DNA from 4 places in the Acetobacterium sp. UBA5834 genome. Region 1 is predicted to be linked to each of the others. Evidence: riboswitches for the same ligand, from Rfam matches in the RefSeq annotation. Region 1 holds a riboswitch; each other region holds the start of a gene.
The links. A riboswitch is a leader RNA that binds a small molecule or an ion and turns the genes downstream of it on or off. The one in region 1 is predicted to bind cobalamin.
Positions count from the first base shown of each region.

Region 2: it holds a riboswitch for cobalamin, as region 1 does, so the genes downstream of both, nikA (nickel ABC transporter substrate-binding protein) here and B3F51_RS04670 (energy-coupling factor ABC transporter permease) in region 1, are expected to answer to the same signal.
Region 3: it holds a riboswitch for cobalamin, as region 1 does, so the genes downstream of both, B3F51_RS02725 (alcohol dehydrogenase catalytic domain-containing protein) here and B3F51_RS04670 (energy-coupling factor ABC transporter permease) in region 1, are expected to answer to the same signal.
Region 4: it holds a riboswitch for cobalamin, as region 1 does, so the genes downstream of both, B3F51_RS03865 (ECF transporter S component) here and B3F51_RS04670 (energy-coupling factor ABC transporter permease) in region 1, are expected to answer to the same signal.

Region 1 covers NZ_DJGY01000020.1:79,595-85,489, reverse strand. The annotation lists gene B3F51_RS04680 (FtsX-like permease family protein) at 1-229, shown strand, start outside; gene B3F51_RS04675 (putative bifunctional diguanylate cyclase/phosphodiesterase) at 431-2,467, opposite strand; cobalamin riboswitch at 2,666-2,843, shown strand; gene B3F51_RS04670 (energy-coupling factor ABC transporter permease) at 3,027-3,773, shown strand; gene B3F51_RS04665 (energy-coupling factor ABC transporter substrate-binding protein) at 3,751-4,050, shown strand; gene cbiQ (cobalt ECF transporter T component CbiQ) at 4,086-4,787, shown strand; gene B3F51_RS04655 (energy-coupling factor ABC transporter ATP-binding protein) at 4,780-5,622, shown strand; gene hemA (glutamyl-tRNA reductase) at 5,597-5,895, shown strand, end outside.
Region 2 covers NZ_DJGY01000011.1:180-6,074, forward strand. The annotation lists gene B3F51_RS02190 (ABC transporter permease) at 1-218, opposite strand, end outside; gene nikA (nickel ABC transporter substrate-binding protein) at 259-1,854, opposite strand; cobalamin riboswitch at 2,068-2,259, opposite strand; gene B3F51_RS02200 (metal-sensing transcriptional repressor) at 2,449-2,787, opposite strand; gene B3F51_RS02205 (ABC transporter ATP-binding protein) at 2,878-3,633, opposite strand; gene B3F51_RS02210 (ABC transporter ATP-binding protein) at 3,637-4,419, opposite strand; gene nikC (nickel transporter permease) at 4,446-5,895, opposite strand, start outside.
Region 3 covers NZ_DJGY01000012.1:47,786-53,680, forward strand. The annotation lists gene B3F51_RS02710 (diacylglycerol/polyprenol kinase family protein) at 1-401, shown strand, start outside; gene B3F51_RS02715 (DUF92 domain-containing protein) at 415-1,269, shown strand; gene B3F51_RS02720 (tocopherol cyclase family protein) at 1,312-2,289, shown strand; cobalamin riboswitch at 2,377-2,552, shown strand; gene B3F51_RS02725 (alcohol dehydrogenase catalytic domain-containing protein) at 2,670-3,701, shown strand; gene trpD (anthranilate phosphoribosyltransferase) at 3,776-4,885, shown strand; gene B3F51_RS02735 (hypothetical protein) at 4,895-5,101, shown strand; gene B3F51_RS02740 (5'-nucleotidase) at 5,426-5,895, shown strand, end outside.
Region 4 covers NZ_DJGY01000017.1:73,504-79,398, forward strand. The annotation lists gene B3F51_RS03855 (FUSC family protein) at 1-100, shown strand, start outside; gene B3F51_RS03860 (alpha-ribazole-5-phosphate synthase) at 215-946, opposite strand; gene B3F51_RS03865 (ECF transporter S component) at 1,044-1,577, opposite strand; cobalamin riboswitch at 1,693-1,861, opposite strand; gene B3F51_RS03870 (anthranilate synthase component II) at 2,117-2,704, shown strand; gene pabB (aminodeoxychorismate synthase component I) at 2,698-4,068, shown strand; gene B3F51_RS03880 (aminotransferase class IV) at 4,257-5,066, shown strand; gene B3F51_RS03885 (hypothetical protein) at 5,135-5,320, shown strand; gene B3F51_RS03890 (HDIG domain-containing metalloprotein) at 5,317-5,895, shown strand; gene B3F51_RS03895 (CCA tRNA nucleotidyltransferase) at 5,885-5,895, shown strand, end outside.

The DNA of each region.
Region 1 (5,895 bases):
AAAAACCATCCGTAAGCAGATTCTGATGGTGTTCTTTTTGCCCCTGGCCGGTGCCATTGTTCATGTGGCTTTTGCCTTCCCGGTGATCACCAAAATGCTGGCTGCCTTCCGGCTGACCAACGTAACGCTGATCTTTTTATGCACTCTGGCTGGTGTTGTCGTTTATGCCCTGGTTTATACCGGCGTCTATCTGCTTACCGCCAGATCATATTATAAGATGATCCATTAAGAACAACTGCGGCAACTAAAAAATCCCCAATTTCAGGGGATTTTTGACTATCAAAAAAGATAACTTAGTACCGACAATTGTTACATCATGTTGTGACCTAGGGGTCAGACCCTACGCATCGGGGCGGACATGGCAGAACCTGTCCGATCCCGCAGCGAACAACAGATTAACAATTGGTCGATACGGTAGTTTGTGCGTTTCCTATTTCAGGGGATTTTTTTGAAGTAGTGCTTCCATGTCTTTAACGCTCATGGGTTTGCCAAACATAAAGCCCTGAATGCAATCGCAGTTGTTGGCTTTTAAATAGTCCAGTTGGGTGCTGTTTTCAATACCTTCGGCAACAATGTGGGCATCCAGGTTATGACCAAGTGAAATGATATCGCCGACAATGCGGATTGAGGAATCCTGATCGGAGAGATCATCAATAAAGGATTTGTCAATTTTTAAGGTGTCAATCGGCAGCCGCCTTAGATAACTCAGGGATGAAAACCCGGTGCCAAAATCGTCCAGGGAAATTCGGACGTTTAATGCTTTGATTTCATTGAGCATGTCAATGGTTTCTTCGATGTTATCGATAAAGAGGGATTCGGTAATTTCCAGTTCCAACTGCCTGGGATCCATGCTGGTTTCGGAAAGAACGTTTTTAACCGTGTCGACAAAGTTTTTGTCCCGCATCTGCACCGCTGACACATTCACCGAGACGCAGAGATTCTGATCAAAACGCATATCCAGTTCCTTGAATTTATGACAGGCGGTCAGAAGCACCCAGTGGCCGATGCCGATGATCAGCCCCATTTCTTCAGCCAGGGGGATAAAGTTCATCGGAGCAACCCGGCCATAGTGGGGGGAGTCCCAGCGGATCAGGGCTTCAAAGCCGCGGATGCGATGATCCTCGGCATTAAACTGAGGCTGATACTCAATGAAAAATTCCTTATTCTCATAGGCTTTCAAGAGCAGGGATTCCATTTGAATCTTATTAAGAATTTCTTCTTTCATGTCCGGTCTGAAAAATTGAATGTTATTGCGGCCCAGCTCTTTGGCCTTGTACATTGAGGTATCGGCACTGTTAAGCAGCTCAATGGGATCCTTGCCATCCTGCGGGAAGACCGAGATACCGAAGCTGGCACTGACTTTAAATTCTGAGCAGCTGGTTTTGATTTTATCACATAGTTCATTGCGCAGGCTTTCCACGTAGTTGTAAGCAGCATCTTCTTTGATATTCCGCTGAATGATCAGGGCAAATTCATCGCCACCCAATCGGCCCAGTAAATCATCTTCGTGAACGAGCTCCTTCAAACGTCTGGCAGTATACCTTAAATAGTCGTCACCATAGAGATGGCCCATGGTATCATTGATTTTTTTAAAATTATCCAGATCGATAAAGACAATAAAAAAGGATGCCTTTTCATTTTCGGAAAGATTAACGAGCAGATGCAAGCGTTCCAGAATCATTTTGCGATTAGGGAGCTCGGTCAGACCATCGTAATACGCCAGAAAATGGAGCCGCTCTTCGTTCTTCCTTATTTCTTCATTGAAGGCCTGAAGTTCCTGATTCTGAACGGCCAGTGTCTTTTTGGTAAGGATTAGTTTTTTGTAGAGCCGGGCAATTTTTTCTTTTTGCGAAGTAACCACATTCAGACGAACCACGGCTTTATCATAGCGATTCAAATTCAGATAAAAAGTTGCTGAAGCCAGGCAGAAAATAAAGCAGAACAGCAGATTTTGAATTAAAAAATAAACCGGGCTAAAAAGAAATCCGTCAACTGGCAACAAAAAGGTGACATACAAGCCGCAGACAAAGGTGGTTATGGCAATGTAATAAAGCATCGTTATTTTTAATCGCATCAGTGAAAGGATAATCATCACAAACGAAACAGACCATACTGCCGGACCGATAATCTGGTAGTATTGGACGACGATAAAAGCCAGAGTGATGGATTGGGTGAGTGAAACGAGATGATCAAATAAATTGATAGTCAATTCTTTTCGGGAAATGAATTCAAAGCTTAGCCCCAGCAATAAAAATATCCCGCTGTTTAACAGAACCTCAACTAAATTGCCGCCCCAAAAAAAGTACACAACAATGATATTGGCCAGGGCGCCCAAAAATAAAAGGGGCGACGCCCACATACAGGTGATTAGATTTTGATAATATAATATTTGGGCAGGATCATCTTCGGCATTTAATAAATCGAACACAACCGGTATGGTTCGCTTGAATTTAATGTTGTTCATCATACCACCTCTTTACCATTAAAGAATTACAAATATGCTGCTCTATTGTATCATTTTTGGGATCTGATTGCGAGTGATAGAACGCTAACTAAAAAATTATCTGCAGTGATTTCAGGAAAGCCGTTTTTTAGCCTTAAGGCATCTAAAAAAACCTGTACTTTTGTCATATCCATGTTATAATATAAACACAATTAAATAAGAAATGTAAAAAATCATTTAGGATGAAAATTTCATTGAGGGAATCTGGTTAGAATCCAGAACGATCCGGTCACTGTAATTAGTTATGTCTCCTTAATATGTCACTGGGCACGTTTTGTCTGGGAAGGCAAGGAGAATAAACGCTATAAGTCAGGAAACCTACTAAAATGATGTACTAAAGTGTCCTTCCAGGGAAAAGGGAAGTTAGTAACATTAACAAAAGTTGGTTCTTTGGCGTTTAGTTATCGAATTGATGAATACGTGTAATGATGAAACCTTTTTTCCCATCGTAATGTGGGTAAAAGGTTTTTTTTTCGGAAAGGTTTTTCAAGAGGTTATAAAAATATGGAGGTTGATCGTAAAGATGAAAAAAGCTAAAAGAACCATGACCGTTGCCGGTATTGTGTTTTTTATGGTCGTTCTGGCATCACAGCCAGTCAATGCCATGCATATCATGGAAGGTTTTCTGCCGATTGGCTGGGCAGTCTTCTGGTGGATATGTTCCCTGCCGTTTATCGCATTTGGATTATATCAGGTGGGAAAAATATTTAAAGATAAACCCGAACAAAAAGTGCTGTTAGCCATTGCCACGGCGTTCACCTTTGCTTTATCAGCGTTTAAACTGCCATCGGTAACTGGCAGCTCTTCACATATGACCGGGATTGGTTTGGGTGCCATTGTACTGGGTCCCTTTGCCACTGTAGTGGTTGGTACCATTGCGCTATTGTTTCAGGCGCTGCTGTTGGCTCATGGCGGACTGACAACCCTGGGCGCCAATGCCTTTTCAATGGCAATTGTGGGATCTTTTGTGGCTTATGGGATTTACAAAGGTTTGTCAAAACTCAACGTGCCCAAGGCCTTAACCGTTTTTCTGGCGGCGTGTTTAGCCGATCTGGCAACCTATGTAACCACTTCCATCCAGTTGGGCCTGGCTTTTCCGGATCCGGTTGGCGGGATTGCCGCTTCAATGGTTAAGTTTTTAAGTATCTTTGCGATTACCCAGATACCGCTGGCCATTATCGAAGGTATTTTAACCGTCCTGGTAGTTAATGCCATTTACCAATATAAAGAAAAGGGGATTATTTCCAATGAAACTCTCACCGATAACTAAAGTTATTCTGGTTTTGCTGATTGGCGCCCTGATTGTTATTCCGCAGATTGTTTTGCCGGACGCCGAATTTTCGGGCGCTGATGATGCCGCCGGAACAGCCATCACCACAATCGATGAAAATTATGTGCCCTGGTTTGAAAGCTTGTTTGATCCCGGCGATCTGGAAGAAAACCTGTTTCATTTCCAACAGCTGCTAGGCGTCGGTGGACTGGGAATCTGCTTTTTCTACCTTTATAAAAAAGCAAAAAAAAATGAAAAGGCTGATAAATCAGCTTGATGAAATACTAACAGCATCTTTAGAAGGAGACGGACATGATTGATCGTTTTGCCCATACCAATAAACTTAGCAATGCCAATCCTACGGTTAAAGTAGTGGTTTCATTGGTCATGCTCCTGTCGGTCTTTTTTATCAATCAACCCCTGTATATGGCAGGGGTTTTTGGTGTTATGGTGGGTTGTACCCTGCTGTGGGCAAAAATTCCGGTACGGATTTATCTACATACCTTGATTTTTGATTCGCTATTTGTTATTCCCGGAGCCCTGGCGTTATTGTTTACGATTTCAAAAGGTGGCGGCGATTATTTATGGGCCGTTAACTTTTTCCAGTTTACCATCGGCATTACCACCACCAATCTGGTGCTGGCCAGTCTGGTTTTTTGCCGGGCTATGGCCGGTGTTTCCTGTATGCTTTTTTTAATTTACACCACCCCGGTAATGCAGATCGCCGGAGTCATGAAAAAAGCTCACATCAGTAATACGTTTTTAGAAATATTTATTTTAACCTACCGCTTCATCTTTGATTACTGGGACAAAATAAAACTGATGGCCACCGCCCAGGAACTGCGGTTTGGCTACCGTAATGTAAGAGTTGCACTGCAATCCATCGCAATGATGTTAAGCAATTTATTTCTCATGGCCATCCAGAGCTACGAGGAAATGACAAAAACCCTGGAGCTTAAGCAATACCAGGGAGACTTTCATGTAAGCTATCGGAAAGGTCTTAAAAATGATTAAAACAGAAAATTTAACCTATCAATATCCAGATGGCACCACCGCTCTCAAGGGGGTGTCGATTGACGGCAGCCGGGGCAATTGCATCGCCCTGATCGGAGAAAACGGAGCCGGCAAATCGACCCTGATGTCGGCCTTGATTGGGCTACTCAAGCCCACCGGGGGAACCGTTTTTTTTAAGGATCAACCTTTATCCTATCAGAAAAAAAAACTTTATGAATTTCGCAAATCGATTGGGCTGGTCATCCAGGAATCGGATAAGCAGGTCTTTTATTCCGGCATTTATGACGATGTGGCCTTTGCCCTGCGAAACATGGGCATGGCAGCGGAGCAAATCGATCAGCGGGTGCAGGCGGCCATGGAAGCTACCGGAATCTCGCTGTTAGCCGACCGACCAGTGCATTATCTCAGCTATGGCCAAAAGAAACGGGTGGCTATGGCCGGGGTTTTAGCCGTCGAACCGGAGATCATCCTGATGGATGAACCGACCCTGGGACTCGATCCTAAAAGTAAGGCCGGGGTTAAAGCGATTATTGAAGGCGCTTTGGCCAAAGGCATTAAGATTATTTTATCCAGCCATGATATGGATTTTATTTATGAATTTTGTGATTATACTTATGTGCTCCATCATGGCGGGGTACTGGTCGAAGGTGAAACCACCGACGTTTTTAAAAACACCGAAGCCCTGGAAACGGCCAGTCTGGAACAGGCAACGATGACTCGCCTGGAACAGTGTCTGGGGATTAAAGGGTTTCGCAGCATTGCCGCTCTGGAAGAAGCGATCAGGAATCAGAAAAAGGAGGTTCAAACGGATGAAACTGGTAGTAGCGGGCATTAATCATAAGGATACACCTTTAGAAATTCGGGAGAAAGGGGCTTTTCTCCATCGCACCCTGAATGAAGCGATTCGTACCCTTTTAAAAGAAAAGGATATCGCCGAGGTGATCATTCTGTCGACCTGCAACCGCAGTGAGATTTATGTGTCAACCCGCCACCCTGAAGCAGCTGGAAAAATCTTAACTGATTTTTATCTCAGCGAAAAATCAGCGGAACTGGCACCCTATCTGTTTGTCAAAAAAGAGCGGGAAGCGATGGTTCATCTCTATGAGGT
Region 2 (5,895 bases), on a different contig from region 1:
CCCAGCCAGGTAGCGTAGCGGGTTAAGAAGGGATCATCGAGACCGAGTTGCTCCCGCATCTGGGCGACATTTTCAGCCGTTGGGGTGATCTCATTGACCCGGATTGCCACCTCAGCGGGATCACTGGGGCTTAAATTAATCAGTATAAAGGCAAAAAAGGAGATTCCGATCAAAATCGGAATCATCCACAGGAGCCTTTTGACGAAGTATTGCTTCATGGTCTTACTCCCTTTTGTTTTCGATAATCAAAATTGGTGATCAATTGGAAAAGTACATTTTTTCGAAGGGGATTTCATATTGCGAATCGTTAAAGCTTACCCCTTCAAGTCCCATGATTCCCACTGCCTTGGTTTTTGAATAGGAGATCGGGACATAGACATATTGATCATTAATATAGGTCAGTACCTCTTTATACATATCGGCCCGCTTGCTGTCGTCTGATTCGATCATAATCTTCGTGATGGTTTCATCCAGCCACTGCTTTTTTTCCAATCCAACCTGAGCCTGATAATCCCCGTGCGCCGGAATTCGCCAGGATGAAACATAGGATTGGGGATCATAAGGGGTTCCCCAGGATAGCGAATATTGCAGATCAAAATCCCCGGTTTTCTGACGATCCAGAAAGGCCTGTTTTTCTTCCCCGAGAATATTCATCTTGATGCCGATGGCTGCCAAATCGGCCTGAATCGAGGTAGCAATGGTACCTTCCTGGGCGTTTTTGGAATTATAGGAAAAAGTAATTTCACATTTCTGGCCATCCTTTTCCCGAACCCCATCACTTCCTGGTTTCCAACCGGCTTCATCGAGCAGCTGTTGGGCTTTTTCCTGATTATAGGCGATGGTTTTAAGATCAATGTCACAATAGGGTACATCTTTAGACATCAGCGTATCAGCCTGATCCTCTGAGCCATTTAAAATTCCCTGAATGATGTTTTCCTTGTTCACGGCATATTCAATGGCTTCCCGTACCTTGATGTCTTTGGTAATCGGAGCCTTGGTATTGAGAAGAATCGCCCGGGAAGCGACCGGTTCGCTTAAATACGTCTGATAGGCGCCTTCTGCTTCCAGCTTCTTATAGGAATCCAGATCAATCTGATCACCATCCGCTCCGAAAAGTAAATCGACCTCGCCGTTTTGCAAAGCTAACAGGATCGTCTGGGAATCTGGCATGACCTTCCAGTTAATGGTTTTGATTTTGGTTTTGTCACCCCAATAAGTTTCATTCTGCGTAAAGGTGGCATACTGATTGTCGACATGCTCCGATAAGACCCAGGGTCCGGTACCGATATAGCCGCTAACCCCTTCTTTGGTGGTGCCATTGACAAAACAGTTGGGCGAAATAAAGCGGAAGGGTCGAGTCAGTCCCAATTCCACCAGGGTTGGATAGTAGGGATGCTTTAACACCAGTTTGAAGGTGTGTTCATCGACCACCACATTTTCCTTGATCTCATTAACCATATCCAACCAGGAATGGCGTTCAGCATTACCAAGAATGGCATCCATATTCAGCTTAACTGCGGCGGCATTAAACGGCGCACCATCGGTAAAGGTGACCCCTTCTCTTAAATGAAAGGTGTATTCCAGTCCATCTGCTGAAATTTCCCAGCTTTCAGCCAGAGCTGGCTTCACTTCTCCGCCTTCATTCTTGGTCAGGCCTTCAAACACCATGTTCTGGGCTGACATTTCACCCGAGTACAAATGCGGGTTGATATCCCGAATATCCTTGGTGCAGGCATAATTTAACGCTTCTTTAGTCGACACATCACTTTTAGCGGACGCTCCTGAGCAACCGGCAAACATTCCGGCACACAACACGGCAGTCATTACCACCGCTAAACCCTTTTTCAATTTCATTTTCTTTTTCTCCTCAAAAAATACTTATTTATTTGATTTGCTCGGCTTTTACCATTGCGCATCCTGGCAAAGAAACCCCGCTCTATCACAATGTAAGACTTCACTGCGGTAGTATTGGTGATTTTTTCGATAAAAAAACCTCACCATCTCCAAAAAGATAGTGAGGTCGCAAAAAGCCTGCAAAAAAAAACACCTCCTCTATCGCACGTAGAGTCTGAGTAATTAAAGCAGGCAGGTCTTCTGGCTCAAGCGTCAACATTACCTCCTGCCTTCCCGTTTCTGGTGGCATTCCTGGAGGAACTCTTCTTTTACAGCGGCGGGACCGCGGGGGACTTTCACCCCTCTTCCCTTTTCACCGGCCTGTAACCCTTCGTTACTGCCGGCACCTGTTTTATTAATATTTAATTCGTTGTCGGTGTTTTATAAAACACTAAAAAACAGAAACAATGCCACAATCACGTGTTTTTCATTGTTTCTGTTTGACATTTTAACATGCTTAAACCGCCTGCGCAAGTCCCTTTCAAGGAAATGATATTCTTTTTTGGAATGTCTTTCAATGCCAGTCGATATCTGACCGACATAAACCCAGGGTGCTTATTTCATAAAGCGGTCAATCGCTTTTCTCAGTTCTTCCAAAGCCTTTTCGTCGTTATTCTCCACCGCATCAACGATGCAATGCTCAATATGATCCTGTAAAATTATTTTGCCGACGTTATTAATCGCTGACTTCACCGCTGAAAGCTGAATCAGCACCTCGGTACAGTCTCTTCCCGATTCGACCATTTTTTTCACCGATTCAAGATGACCCGCGGCCCGGGAAAGGCGATTCAACACTGATTTGGTCTGGGTATGTTCATGATGATGGTGGTGGTGATCTCCACCGTGGCCACTATCACGTCCACCATCGATCCCTTCACCCTGATGTTCATGCATCTCCATTCACCTCATTTTCTATATCTGTTTAACCCATTATAACAGATATAGAAAAAGGACACCACCCAAGGGGAGATGCCCTTTCATATTTTACAGAATCGAATCGATCAGTTTTTTTGTATAGGCTTCCCGGGGACTGGCAATCACCTCGTCCGGAGTACCGGTTTCCACCACCCGACCCTGATGCATCACCAGCACCCGGTCGCAGCATTGCTGCACCAGAGCCAGATCATGACAGATCATCAGTTGTGACATCCCCTGGTCTTTTCGCAATTGCTTAAGGAGCGCTACAATCTGGGCCTGGACGGTGACATCCAGAGCGCTGGTGGCTTCATCGCAGATGAGCAGCTGGGGCTTTCGGGCAACTGCCCGGGCAATCGAGGCCCGCTGACACTCGCCACCGCTGACCTCACTGGGATAACGGCTGATAAATTCCGGGCCAAGTCCGCAGACTTCCAGATATTCAATGGCTGTATTCTTCGCCTCCCGACGACTCATACCCTGATTGATCAGCCCTTCCATGACACTTTCCCCCAGCCGAATCCGGGGATTAAAGGAATCCACCGGCATCTGAAAAACCATCTGAACCAGTTGGTAAACCCATCTGCGTTCTTTTCGCCCGGGGTTTTTAAGTGTTTTGCCATCCAGAACAATCTCACCGCCATCCAAAGATTCCAGGCCGGTGATCAGCTTGGCAACTGTGCTTTTACCGCTGCCGCTTTCGCCCACCAGCGCCAGGCATTCACCCTTTTCCACATGGAAGCTGATCTCATCAACCGCACAAATGGTGCTTTTTCCTTTGGTATAGGTTTTTTTTAACTGGCTGACTGCTAAAATACTATTCATGTCTCACCTTTTTATCCGGGGCATGGCCGCAATCAGCTGGCGGGTGTAATCCTGCTGGGGATGATCAATCACCTCCCGGGTCTTGCCATATTCAACCAGCTTACCCTTGCACATCACCGCCACGGTATCGGCCATAAATGACACCACCCCAATATTATGGGTTACCACCACAATTCCGGTTCCAAATGCTTCCCGCATTGTCATCATTTCCCGAACCACCTGGGCCTGGACGGTGACGTCCAGGGCCGAGGTCGGCTCATCGGCAAAAAGCAGCTCCGGTTCCAGCAGCATTGCCATAACAATGCCGACCCGCTGATTCATCCCTCCGGATAATTCAAAGGGATAGCTATTTAAAATCCGCTCGGTATCCCTTAAATGAATCTTCTCAAATAGAGCTGTGGCCTTTTCCCGGACCAGCTGACGGTCGCTGACGCCGTGCTCGGCCATGGTTTCATAAAGTTGCTCGCCAATGGTCCGGATTGGACACAAGGCACTGCCGCAATTTTGAAAAATCATCCCCATTTCTGGTCCCCGCAGCATCCGCAAGGCTTCATCATCAAGATCAAGAACCGGCTGACCCTTGTAGCGGATCTCGCCCCGGTTGACCAGACCGGCCGGACCCAACAGACCCATGGCCGCCCTGATCAGGGTACTTTTGCCACTGCCGGACTCACCGACAATCCCGAGGATCTCGCCTGCTTGCATTTTTAAGTTAAACCCCCAAACCGTCGGCTCGCCGTCATAGGATATTTCAACGTTTTGAAATTCCAGTAATGGTTGTTGCATAAATCCTTCCTTCTGCTCAGGACTAGTTACTCGTTGATATCCAGATCGGCTGTGATTTCATAATAATCCGATGGATGAGCAGTAAAGCCGGTCACCCCTTTATCCATCACAAAGGACATTTTTAAATGAGAGGCGTAGATATAGGCGTTGTCGTCAACCACCTGCTGCGCAATCTGAATTGCCAGATCGGTCCGTTTTTCGGTGTCAAACTCGCTTCGCAGCTGGGCAACCAGGGCTTCCACCTTGTCACTATGGTAGTGTCCACGATTATAGTCAGAATTATCAACCACATGGGTGGTGAAATAATACTGGGGATCTCCGGTTGGTGCCGCTACAAAGGCGTTGGCAAAGACATCATAGTCGCCGGCTTTCAGGAAATCCTTATAGGAATCGGTGGCGTTGACCTGTACATCAATGCCAGCTTGCTTATAGGTGGCCTGAACCGATTCGGCCAGCAGCGGCAGTTCCTGACGGGAGGTGTAAGTCAACCATTTGATCGACAGTTTCTGGCCATCTTTTTCGCGGATGCCATCACCATCGGTATCAACCCAGCCTGCTGCTTCCAGCACCTTTTTTGCACCTTCAATGTCATAAGCAGCGTCCTTTACCTTGTCGCCACCATAAGGCAGGTTAGCCGGGAATGGACCAATCGCCGGAGTCCCATTGCCATGAAGTAAAACGGTCGTAAAGCCGTCTTTATCCATACTCATAGCCATGGCTTTACGAACGGCATCGTCTTTAATCACTGCTGAATTATAATTTAAAGCTGCCTGATATACCCGGGAGGTATTGGTTGAACTGATGGTATAATCCTTGTTTTCCTGGAAAAGTTCCAGACTGGCATAGGGCAGGCCCTGAGCCGCATCAATTTCGCCGCTTTGCAGCGCCATCGTCAGAGTATCGCCATCGATGATGCTTTTTACATTAACCTTTCCAACCTTTGGCTTGCCGCCCCAGTAGTCCATATTGGCTTCCAGATTGACTTCAGTCTCAGTGATGGTTTTAGCCACATAAGGACCCGTTCCAACAACATTTTTGTCAGTGGTGACGCCAGCTTCCATATCGATGATACAGCCATAAGGATCACAGAGGTAGTTAATCAGGGCCGGCACCTTGTTTTCTGAGACAATGGTAACACTCTGGCCATCGGCGCTAATTGATTTAATCTGCAAATCTTTGGGCGCCCGGTCATGTTTAGCAATCAGATCTTCAAAGCAGGCTTTGACCGCTTCGCCAGTCACTTTCTTGCCATTGGAGAAGGTAATATCATCACGTAAATTGATTTTGACGGTGTTGTCATCAATCTGTTCATAATCTTTGGCCAGCCAGGGCTCCAGCTCCATCTTTTCATTGAATTTAAAGAGGGTTTCACCGACGCCATAACGCAGGGCTGACCAACCGATGTAGGATTCATGGGGATTCATTCCCACATTCGAATTACCGACACTATAGGCCATGGTGCCGTAGTTGAACACC
Region 3 (5,895 bases), on a different contig from region 1:
GCGGAAAGGGTGATTTGGGTACGGTCTACTATGCCATTTCACTATTGCTGCTGGCCCTGATTACCTTTGGGCCGCTTAATAACCCGGTGGTTGGCGGCGTGGGGATTCTGATTATGGGTTACGGCGATGGTCTGGCTGCCGTGGTGGGAACCCGGTGGCCGAAACGGCCATATCAAATCTTCGGATCAGAAAAAACTTTGTCGGGCAGTCTGACCATGCTGGGGGCTTCGTTTCTGGTGACGACACTCCTGCTGGCAGCAACTGGCCAGCCTCAGGTGCTGATCCCAGCCATTACCCTGGCGCTACTGGCAACCCTGCTGGAAGCCGCAACCCCCCTGGGCCTCGATAATCTGACCGTGCCTCTGGTCAGTGCTGGAACTTATTATTTTTTGTTTGTCTGATTGGAGGTGCAAAGTGGAAAATTTAACAAACTATAGTCTGGCAGCTCAGACCGGATCGCCCCTGGAACACGTGGTATATATTTTTTTGTCACTGGCGGTTTCTGTTTTTGCCTTAAGGCGCAATGCCTTAACCGTATCGGCGGCACTGGGAGCCTTTTTTCTGGCCGTGGCCCTGTATCTGGCCGGAGGGCCGCTGTTTTTTATCCTTTTGATGGTATTTTTTTTCAGCTCCACCTTTTTATCGCATTTCAAAGCCAGCTTGAAAGATCCCATTGAGGTTCGGATGCATGCCAAGTCCGGCCCCCGGGATCTGGTTCAGGTCGGAGCCAATGGTGGGGCCGCACTGATTATGGCGATTCCCTTTGCCTTATCGCAAAACCCCGCCTATCTGGTGGCAGTGGCGGCGTCCTTTGCGGCCTGCAATGCCGATACCTGGGCCTCGGAAATCGGAATTCTCAGTAAGAAGGCCCCGGTTTCGCTACTTACCTTAAAACCGGTCAGCCCCGGACTTTCCGGGGGGGTCAGTCCGCTGGGTTTTTTAGCGTCGCTGGGTGGGTCGGTTGTGGTGGCCCTGACCTATGGTCTTTACCAGTTGGCGGCTGGCAACAGCGGGGTGCTTTTATGGATGCAAATCCTGATGATTACCTTTGGTGGGCTGTTGGGATCAGTTCTGGATAGCTTTATGGGCGCTGCTTTCCAGGCCAAATATATCAGCCATGAAACCGGTGAGCTGACCGAAAAACCGGTGGATAATAATAAACCCAATCAGCTTTATAGCGGGCTGGCCTTTGTCAACAATGACTTTGTTAATTTTGCCAGTTCATTGCTGGCCGCCAGCCTGGTGTTGCTTTTTGTCCAGCTGCAGTAAAGGCCGGGATGGGGAAATCGTTTTGAGGAAAGGAAAAGATTGATGATTAAGCAGGCTTATTTTCAGGGAAAAAACAAAAAACGCCGCTATTTTGAAGGCTGGTATTTTAAATGTATCAGCGCCGATCGCAAACATGCCATTGCCATTATTCCGGGAATGGCCATCGATCCCCAGGGGAACCGGCAGGCTTTTATCCAGGTCATCAATGCTGTCACCGGAAAAACCTGGTATCATCATTTTCCCTATCCCGAGTTCAATGCCAAAACGGATCGGTTTGATGTGGAAATTGAGAATAATAGTTTTAACGCCCAGGGGTTATCGCTAAATGTCGGAACGGCGGAAGGCAGTATCAAAGGGCGGTTGACCTTTCACAATAGCCATCCCTTTCCCAAGGGTTTAAGGCACCCGGGGATCATGGGGCCCTTTGGTATACTGCCCTTTATGGAATGCTACCACGCTATTATCCATTTATATCATGAAATAAAGGGTGATATTGAGCTGGATGGCGAGATTCTCGATTTTAATGGTGGGGTCGGTTATATTGAAAAAGATTATGGTCGATCTTTTCCCAAAACCTATCTCTGGCTTCAGGCCAGTCATTTTGATGGGGGAAATGCATCATTTGTCTTTTCACGGGCGAATATTCCTTTTTTAGGGATGGCGTTTCCCGGTTTCTTTGCTTACTTCACTGATTTTAACGGGATTACCCGGCGTTTTGCTACCTATAATTTTTCCCGGCTGGAGAAATGGGAAGTTGATACCACAAAGGGAACCTGCGCTGGGGAACTTGAAGGTCCGAATGGGGCCCTCGCTTTTAAAGCGCAGATGGCCAGTGGCGGTCGGCTGCGGGCACCGGTGGATGGACTGATGGATCGCGAGATTGTCGAGAGTATTACGGCCAAGGTTTGGCTGCGTTTAACAAACAATCAGGGCGATGTCATCTTTGAGAGCATCAGCAGCGATGCGGGGATGGAGATCTGTCTGGAGGAAGGGGTTGCAGTGAAGCAAGAATCCGAATAAATAAAACCCATTGTCAGGCAGAATCATTTATTGAAGTTGCCAAAAAGGTGTTTTATTGGGGATTGCAAGTATGATATAATAAGCCAAATTAAATAATCATTTTCAGGTGCCCCTCGGGGAGAATAGGAAAATAAGTGAGAAGCTTATACGGGCCCGCCGCTGTAAATTGGGAATTTCTGTCAAGATGCCACTGTTTAAAAAATGGGAAGGCGACAGAGGTGATGATCATGAGTCAGAAGACCTGCCGGAGAATTAGATGATGAGAGATGTGGAAAGTCTACGCTTTGTTGGCGTAGCTTTTTTTTGTTTAAAAAGGGTTTGATAGGTTTTGTAAACAGTGACCAGAGAATAAAAAATAAGAGAGGGACGTATTGAAAGCAGTGGTATTGGAAAAACCGGGGGAATTGGTGATAAAAGATAAGGACATGCCGGTCTGCGGTGATGGCGAGATGCTTGTTAAGGTCAGAGCCTGCAATATTTGCCGAACTGATTTAAAATGTGCCACCATGGGCCAACGGGATCTGGTTTATCCCCGGGTTTTGGGACATGAAATTGCCGGTGAGATCATTGCCCGAGGCAAAAAAGTTATTGGTCATCAGGTGGGCCAACGGGTGCACGTTCATCCGGGGATTTCCTGTGGGGTCTGTGATTATTGTAAAAGTGGTCAGGATAATCTCTGTGATCAGATTAAGATTTTGGGCTTTAATTTTGATGGCGGTTTTCAGGAAGTGATCAGAATTGATAAGCAGGCGATCAAATCCAAGATTGTCAATCTGATTCGGAATGATGATCTGGCTTATGAAGAAATATCGTTTATTGAACCACTGGCCTGTTGTGTCAACATTCAGGATCGCCTTCAGTTGAACCGGAAAGCGGCGCTGGTCATTATCGGTGGCGGCCGTTTGGGCCTGCTTAACCTGTTTGTGGCGAAAGCGGAAGGAATCCAAAATATGATCCTGATCGAAGCCAATGAAGAGCGTCGTGACCGTGGCAAAGCCTTGGGATTTGATGCCGTTTTTAGCGGCGATGAGCCAGATCTGCTCGATCAGTTAAAGAGTTGCAGCAATGGTCATGGAGTCGACGGAGTAATCCCCTGCTGTCCAGGGCCAGAGGCCTTTGATCTGGCCCTGGAAATCCTCAGAAAACAGGGAACGTTCGGTTATTTCAGTGGACTAAGCCGCAATGAAGACTTCCAACTGGACATCAACCGGATTCACTACAAGGAAATTACCGTAGTCGGATCTTATGGCTGCAGTGTTAAGCATAGTCAAAAGGCCAAAACCCTGCTTGAATCAAGAAAAATTGATGTCCGGCCACTTATTTCTCATCGGGTCAAACTGGAAGAACTGGAACGGGGAATGGACTATATTAGAAACAGCGATGGTTATTCAACCATTGTGGTGATGAAGTGATGGCCGTCTGTCAAAGTGAGATCGAAGCAGTAGTGAATTAATAAATAAGAAAGAAAAATTAAAGGAGCAATTAAATGGAAAAAACAATCAGCATGAAAGATTATGGTCAGGTGATTACCCAGCTGATCAATAAGGAAAACCTGTCAAAAGATGATTCCAAAGAAATGTTCATGGAAATATTAAGTGATAAGCAAACAGCCATGCAACAGGGCGCTTTTTTAGCGGCCCTCAGTGCGAAAGGGGCAACCCCGGCAGAAGTGGCCGGAAGTTTTGAAGCGATTTATGAAGTGGATACCTTTAAGGTGGAACCGGTCACTGAGTTTCCGATTGTGGATAACTGCGGCACCGGGATGGATAGTTTTAAAACCTTCAATATCAGCACCGTGGCATCGATTATTGCCGCCGCCGGAATCCCCATGGCTAAACACGGTTCCCGGGCCTTGACCTCGGTCTGTGGTACCATCGATGTGCTGGAAGCCCTGGGTATCGATATGGATTCTAATGTCGATCTGGTTAAAGAAAGCATCGAAAAGGCCGGGATTGGTATTTTTAATGGGATGAGCCCGGAGGTTCATCCGGTAGCTTTGGGGCGGGTTTTATCGCAAATTTCATTTGGCAGTGTGCTGAATATTTCGGCATCGCTGGCAAACCCGGCGCTGCCGCAATATGGGGTCAGAGGGGTCTACTCCAAAGAAATGCTGGATTTTGTGCCCCAGATCATGGCGGAGATCGGTTATAAACGGGCCATTGTGGTTTTTGGCGAGGTTGGCGACCAGGCCATTGATGAGGCTTCAACCCTCGGTACTACCCATATTGCTGAGCTGAAAGAAGATGGTAGTGTGGAAAAATATACATTTAATCCACAAGATATGTTGATAACTCCTGGAATTGTGGATGAAATCCGCACCTTTAATTCGGTTGAAGAATCGGCGCTATGTATTGTCCGATTGTTAAAAGGCAAAGAAACCAAGACCCGGGAAGATATTGTTGCCTTAAATGCCGGACTGATTCTGTATTTACGGGACAAGGCGCCCAGTATTCGGGAAGGTTATGAAATGGCCCTGGAACTGATTCATAATGGGGCGGCCTGGGAAAAACTCAAGACCTGGGTCAACTATCAGAATCGTGATGGTGTTAAGGGCCTGAAGATTTTGTCAGCGCTTGAAAAAAAGGTTCAGGGTTAGGCAGCGTTGATGATTCTTTATGCGTTAAAAGCGGCCGAAGGTTATCTGAAAATGGCTGAAAATGGCGGATTTACCCTGGTTGGCATCAACAAGGCCAGCGTTTATCCGGAGAACGGACTAAATCAATTGATCGCCACAAAAAATGACCTGGGTGATGAACTGACCGAGCTTCGGATTGTCAAGTTGACCCTGGAGGAAACTGATTTTTTTGCTTGAATGGTCGCTAAATCAGTAAAGTTATATTTACGGATTTCGATATCAATGGTATGATAAAAACAGAATAAATGGGTGACACCATAAAATTAAAAGAACCTTTTTCTTCGAAAAAGGTTCTTTTAATATCTGAAAAATTTCTGGAACGTTGACCCTTGCTGAAGTTATCCAGGGATATCGATTGTGGATAACTTTTAACCGGGTGTCCGGCTGATGGGGAAAAATGGCTTATTTATCCACATTATACCGGATTTCCCGGGATAATGTGGATAAGTTGTGTGAATAAGGTTAAATTATCGATAAGATTGGGAAAGAAGGGGGAAAAGGATGCATAAATTTGAAAATTGTCTGGTAGTGGGAATCTCTTCCCGGGCGCTTTTTGATCTGGAGGAAGAAAATCGGATCTTTGATGAAGCAGGGGTGGACGCGTACACAAAATATCAGATTGAACATGAAAACGATATTTTAAAGCCGGGAACCGGTTTTGCTCTGATTAAGGCACTGCTGAAGCTTAATGAGATCGGTTCGGAAGAGCGAAAAACCGAAATCATCGTGATGTCCCGCAATAATGCCGATAGTAGTCTGCGGATTTTTAACTCAATCAGGCATTACCAATTGGATATCACCCGGGCGGCACTGGTTAGCGGGGCCATGCTGGCGCCCTATCTGGAAGCCTTTAATACCGATCTTTTTCTTTCCGCCAATGAGGAGGATGTTCAGGAAGCCATTAATGCTGGAGTCGCTGCGGGGATTATTTATACCCAACACTTGACCTATGAAGAAATAAAAGAAATCGA
Region 4 (5,895 bases), on a different contig from region 1:
AGAAACAGAAAAAGAGCTGGTCACCAAGGCAGAAAAACCGGGTAATGACCATCAGAAGTTTAAAGTATCAAGTTTTTTGTATATGCTATTCAAACCATAGGTTTTACGTTTATTCTGGATTTTTGTGACGTCTGGACAAACTAAAATATAATTACCCCTCCCCTTAAAAAAGAGACCACCCGAATACCAGGTGGTCTTTTTTTAGTAAAAAAAATTATTTAAGATGACCGATTACCGTCAGTTTTGCGTTGAAGACCGCCGCCAGTTCGGGTAAGGCAAAAGGTTTGATACTGGCAATTACGGTGGTGGCCGGACCGGCAGAATCCACTACATTCAGATTATTGGGCATCGCTTCAAATTGGCACTGATGAATGGTGGCTAGATTGGTGGCTTCGTATAAAATTCCCTTGGAGCCACAGGGTACAATCTCATTAACAGCGGGATTTTCGGTTAAGGTCTTAAGATCCTGATAATCGGCGATTTCCGGATCACCTTCGAGAACAAGAGCGGCCGCGAATTTGGGTTTGCCAATGCAGATCACTAAATCCCCGGGTGCAGAGGGGGTGATTCGTAATCGCTTGGCGATGCCCACAACAAAAATGCCAAAGCCGGTCATGCAGGTTTTGAAATTTTCTTCAGTTGAACCGTTAATGGGTAGTTCCCCGATGCCAGCCCGCGCCAGTTCTTCCTTAATTCCCTGGATCAGGGCAGCGCCAGTGGGCTCCATTTCACCGACGATGGTGTTGGAAAGACTGATAATCTCGGTGCCGCAGGATAGCAGCTCAAAAAGACAGACCCGGGCGGCAAAAATCGAAATATATTTTGTAGGAACACACAATTCGTCCCCGGGTTTCTCTCCGACACCACCGCTGCTGTCACAGGCCGTGATCAGGAGGGTATCGGGAAGCTCAATGACCGACAGGTCACGATATTGATAAGTTTTCATCAGATCCTCCTTTGGGGGATTGGTTTGCTAATAGTGAAAGTGTCCTGGGCTTGGTGAGTCATTTGGTAATAGCGGCAGTAGGGTAAACGCTAGCCGGTTAAACCTGGGTTGAGGTTACCGAAGCGACCTGATTTTTAACTGACAGTGGTAAGGCTTTAAAGATCAGAGCGGCAATCAGAGCGTTGATGCCGCCGACTAGCGCCAGAGGAAACATCATTGCGATGACTCCAGGCCAGGTTAACATTGGAATCAGCAGCGGCGAACACAGTAACAAAAGGATCGGGCCGTTACAGACGGCGGCAACGATAACGCTGACAATCAGAGCGACAATTTCGCTACTGGCCTTTTTAACAAAAACATAAGTATACCAGGTGGCTACCATGATTAACCCCATTCCCAGGCCAATGGCCAGGTGAACCGGTAGGGTCATCGGGAACCCCGAGGTAAGGGCGGTTAAAAGATGACCAATAATCGCAATAATTGCGCCCGCCACAGGGCCCATCAGCAGGGTGCCTAAAAAAGCCGGTAGTGAATCAAAGGCAATGGTGCCAAAAACTTTTAACTGGGCGCCTACAAAAGAAAGGGCAATTAAAAGTGCCATAAAAACTAATTGTCGGGTGTTGATTTTCATAACGAACTCCTTGATTTTTATTATAAAGCATTTGATGGCCAAAGAAAAGACGAACCGATTCCGGTGTCAAACAAAAAAGCCCACATCCAATACAGATGTGAACTTTACCGTCGTCCAAATGGAATCATTTCTGGCAGGTCTCCTGAGTCCGTTTCATTGCAGTATTGTCCCTTCCCGTGAGGTGGTGATGACAAGTGCTCAACGATACAGTGGTGGGTCCCTACAGGATTTTAACCTGTTTCCCTATTCTCCTTTTACAAGGCACCAAAAAAGCTTTATTTACTTGGAAGAATAATAGCACATCGGGAATCGCTTTGTCAAATTGAAATTGTCCGGGGCTAGTAATCATTGTAAGTAAAAAATGCAAAGCGGGAATGGAGAATCACGGGATTGGGGGTAAATTCTGGTGTAAATCAAACCCGAAAAAACCGGACCAACCGAAAATTATCGCCAAATATTCCAGCTATAATTCATTGTCTAAAACCCTTGGAGTATGATACAATACAGCTCAAAATGATTAATACTATGAGGTATAAAAATTGATTCTAATGATCGACAACTATGATTCTTTCACCTATAATTTAGTCCAGTATCTGGAGGGACTCAATGAAACGGTGATCGTAAAAAGAAATGATAAAATCACTCTCGACGAGATTGCTGCGATGGCACCGTCGATGATTGTTTTATCACCGGGGCCATGTACCCCCAACGAATCCGGCATCTGTCTGGATGTGGTTCACCGTTTTAAGGGACAAATCCCGATTCTGGGCATTTGTCTGGGACATCAGATCATTGGTCAGGCCTTTGGCTGTACGATTACCAAAGCGCTGGAGCCAGTGCATGGCAAGGTTCATGCCATTGCCCATGACAATGTCGGAGTCTTTGACGGTCTTAATAATCCCCTGAAGGTGACGCGCTACCATTCTCTGGTGGTGGAAAACCGGGATATTCCCGATTTTTTTGAGATTACCGCCAGAACCGATCAAAATGAGATTATGGGGATGCGCCATAAGGATTATCATATCGAAGGGGTGCAGTTTCATCCTGAAGCGATTCTCACCGAAATGGGCATGGAATTACTGGATAACTTTTTTCAAGCGACAAAAGAAAATGGTGTGCGATGCTAATACAAGAAATAAAAACCGACCTAACAAGTTTTGAAAGCTATCTTTTATTTAAGGATGAGCCCTACAGTTTCTTCCTCGACAGCGGGAGAGACCCGGACAGCTTGGGACGTTATTCATTTATCGGCGGGGATCCGCTGCTGGTCTTTACCAGCAAGGATAAAGACATCACCATTAAAACCAAGACGGAGACGAAAACGGTTACTGGCGATCCTTTTGATGAACTGCAAAAACTATTAAAACAGTATAAAATGGATTATTCATCGCCGTTTCCGTTTATTGGCGGGGCGGTCGGTTATTTTGGCTATGATCTTTGTCATCATCTGGAAGCCTTCCCCCGGACGGCAGTGGATGATGTTAATGTCCCGGATTGTTTTATGGGCTTTTACGATGGCATTGTGATTATCGATCATAAAGAAGAAAAAACCTATGCGGCGGCTCTGGGGATTGAAGAAAACGAAGCCGATATTGTCAGCCGCTTAGCCGCTCGATTTGCCGGTGATCCCAAGGTCGCCATTCGTTCGGACTTTAAAATCAATGAAAATCTGGAATTCCGGGGTAATTTTACCAAACCGGAATATCTAAAAGCCCTGGATGCGGTGCATGAATATATTTTAGCTGGAGATATTTACCAGACCAATCTGACTCAGCGCTTTAATGCTGATTTACAGTTAAGCCCATTGGAATTATACAGTGAACTTAGAAAAATCAACCCGGCTCCCTTTGCCAGCTATATTGATTTTGGGGTCGGTCAGATTGTCTCCAGTTCGCCGGAGCGTTTTATTCTGGTTCAGGGAAAAAACATTGAAACCCGGCCAATTAAAGGAACCATGCCCCGGGGCAAAACTCCGGCTGAAGATGCCGCTAATCGTGAGACTCTGATCAACAGCGAAAAGGATAAGGCCGAGCTATTGATGATTGTCGATCTGGAACGGAATGATCTCGGAAAAATCGCCAAAACCGGCACCGTCAAGGTTCCGGAATTGTTTAAACTGGAAGAATATCAGACCGTTTTTCACCTGGTCTCCACAGTGACGGCCGAGTTGAAGGACGAATTGGATGCCATTGACTGTGTTAAGGCGACCTTCCCTGGTGGTTCAATTACCGGGGCACCAAAGATTCGGGCGATGGAGATTATTGATGAACTGGAGCCGACCCAGCGAAACATTTATACCGGTTCGATTGGCTATATTGGTTTTAACGGTGATCTGGATCTGAATATTGTCATCCGGACGATTGTCTGCAAGGATGGCAAAGGCTATTTTCAGGTCGGCGGCGGAATCGTCTGGGATTCCGACAACGAGTCTGAGTATCAGGAAACCTTCGATAAGGGTCGCGCCCTGATGGATGCATTGAAACGGTATTAAATACAACTGTGTTACTTAAGTGCCGTGAGCTTTACGACCAGTTTCGCACGAAACAATTGTTACACTGTACGGCGGACAGTTCGCTGAACTGTTCGCCTACACGTTACACAATTGTTTGTGGAAACTGATCGTAAAGCAATAGTTGTTTGTAATTTAAAGCTATGCAGTTTCCGAATAGAGGGAGAAAAATGGACTACGTCAGTTATAACGGGGAAATTTCAAAAAAACCGCAGATCCCGCTGGATCAGGGCTTTCTTTATGGCTATGGGGTGTTTGAAACCATCAACGTGGCCCAGGGCAAGCTGGTTTTCTTTGAGGATCACATGGAACGGTTCAAACAGAGTGCCCTGGTGATGGGCCTGAAGTTGACCATTCATCCTGATCAGATCCGAAGCGAGTGTCAGCAGATTATTGACAAAAATGCGATGATTCGGGGTGGCCTAAGGGTTACCCTCAGTAAGGGACTAACCGCTGATAACCTGCTGATCACGGCCCGGGAAAACCATTATGACCGTCGGATGTTTGAGCAGGGTGTAAAAATTTGCACCGCTGATACCATCCGCAATGAAAAATCCCGGTTAGTGAGTATTAAGTCCAACAATTATCTGGAGAACCTGCTGATATTAAATGAAGCCAAAGCCCTAGGCTTTAGCGAAGCGGTTTTTTATAACACCCAGGGCCATCTGGCTGAGGGGTGTATGACCAATATCTTTTTAATCAAAAACGGCCAAGTCGGCACCCCGGCAAGGGATTGCGGGCTGCTGGCCGGGATTGTCCGCAACCGGGTAATTGACTTGCTAAAAACCAATCAGATCCCAATCGCAGAGGGGTACTACAGCAGTGATTGCTTGCTGGCAGCGGATGAAGTTTTTATCACCAATTCGCTGATGGAAATCATGCCGGTGAAGCAGCTCGATAAACGATGTTACGGGGTTGGCCCAGAAACCCTGACGGCCCGGATCGATGGGTTATTTCAACAAGCCTGGGGGCAGCGTTAAGAAGTTGTAGAGTTTGAATGATTAATTAACGAAATTAAGCACCAGCCTTGCCATGGAGAGAAAAATTCATGGCAGGGCTTTTTGTTGATGAAAAAAGCCTAATAATTTGTGCCAGCTTTTGTCGATTGGACGAAAACTGTGTTAAAATACCTTTAATAAGCGAAGTAAATAGCAAAACCAAGGCAATGGTTGTTTTGGCATTGGAAAATGGCAAGTTATCAATTAATTTTAAAAAGCATGAGGTGATAAAATGAGTACACAATTGGATCGTGAAAAAGCACTGGCATTATTAAAAGAATATAATGAAAGTGAATCTCTGGTTAATCATGGCCTGGCGGTTTCGGGGGTGATGGAACATTTTGCCCGACTGGAAGGGGAAGATCCGGAGTACTGGGGCATTGTCGGACTGCTGCATGATCTGGATTATGAAAAGTACCCCGATCAGCACTGTGTTAAAGTGGTCGAAATTCTGGAAGCGAACGATTACGAGCGCGCTTTTATCAATAGTGTGGTCAGCCATGGCTTTGGTCTTTGCGCTGACGTTGAGCCCACCCACCAGATGGAAAAAATTCTCTATGCCACCGATGAGCTGGCCGGACTGATTACTGCCTGTGCCTATATGCGGCCATCCAAAAGCGTTAATGATCTGGAACTGAAATCGGTGAAAAAGAAATTTAAAACTGCCAGTTTTGCCGCCGGGGTTAATCGGGAGGTGGTTACCAAAGGCGCCGAAATGGCCGGTTATTCGCTGGACGAGCTGATGCAGGAAACGATTCTGGGTATGCGGGCCGTGGCCGATGAGATCGGCCTGGGAAGTAATGAAGCTTAA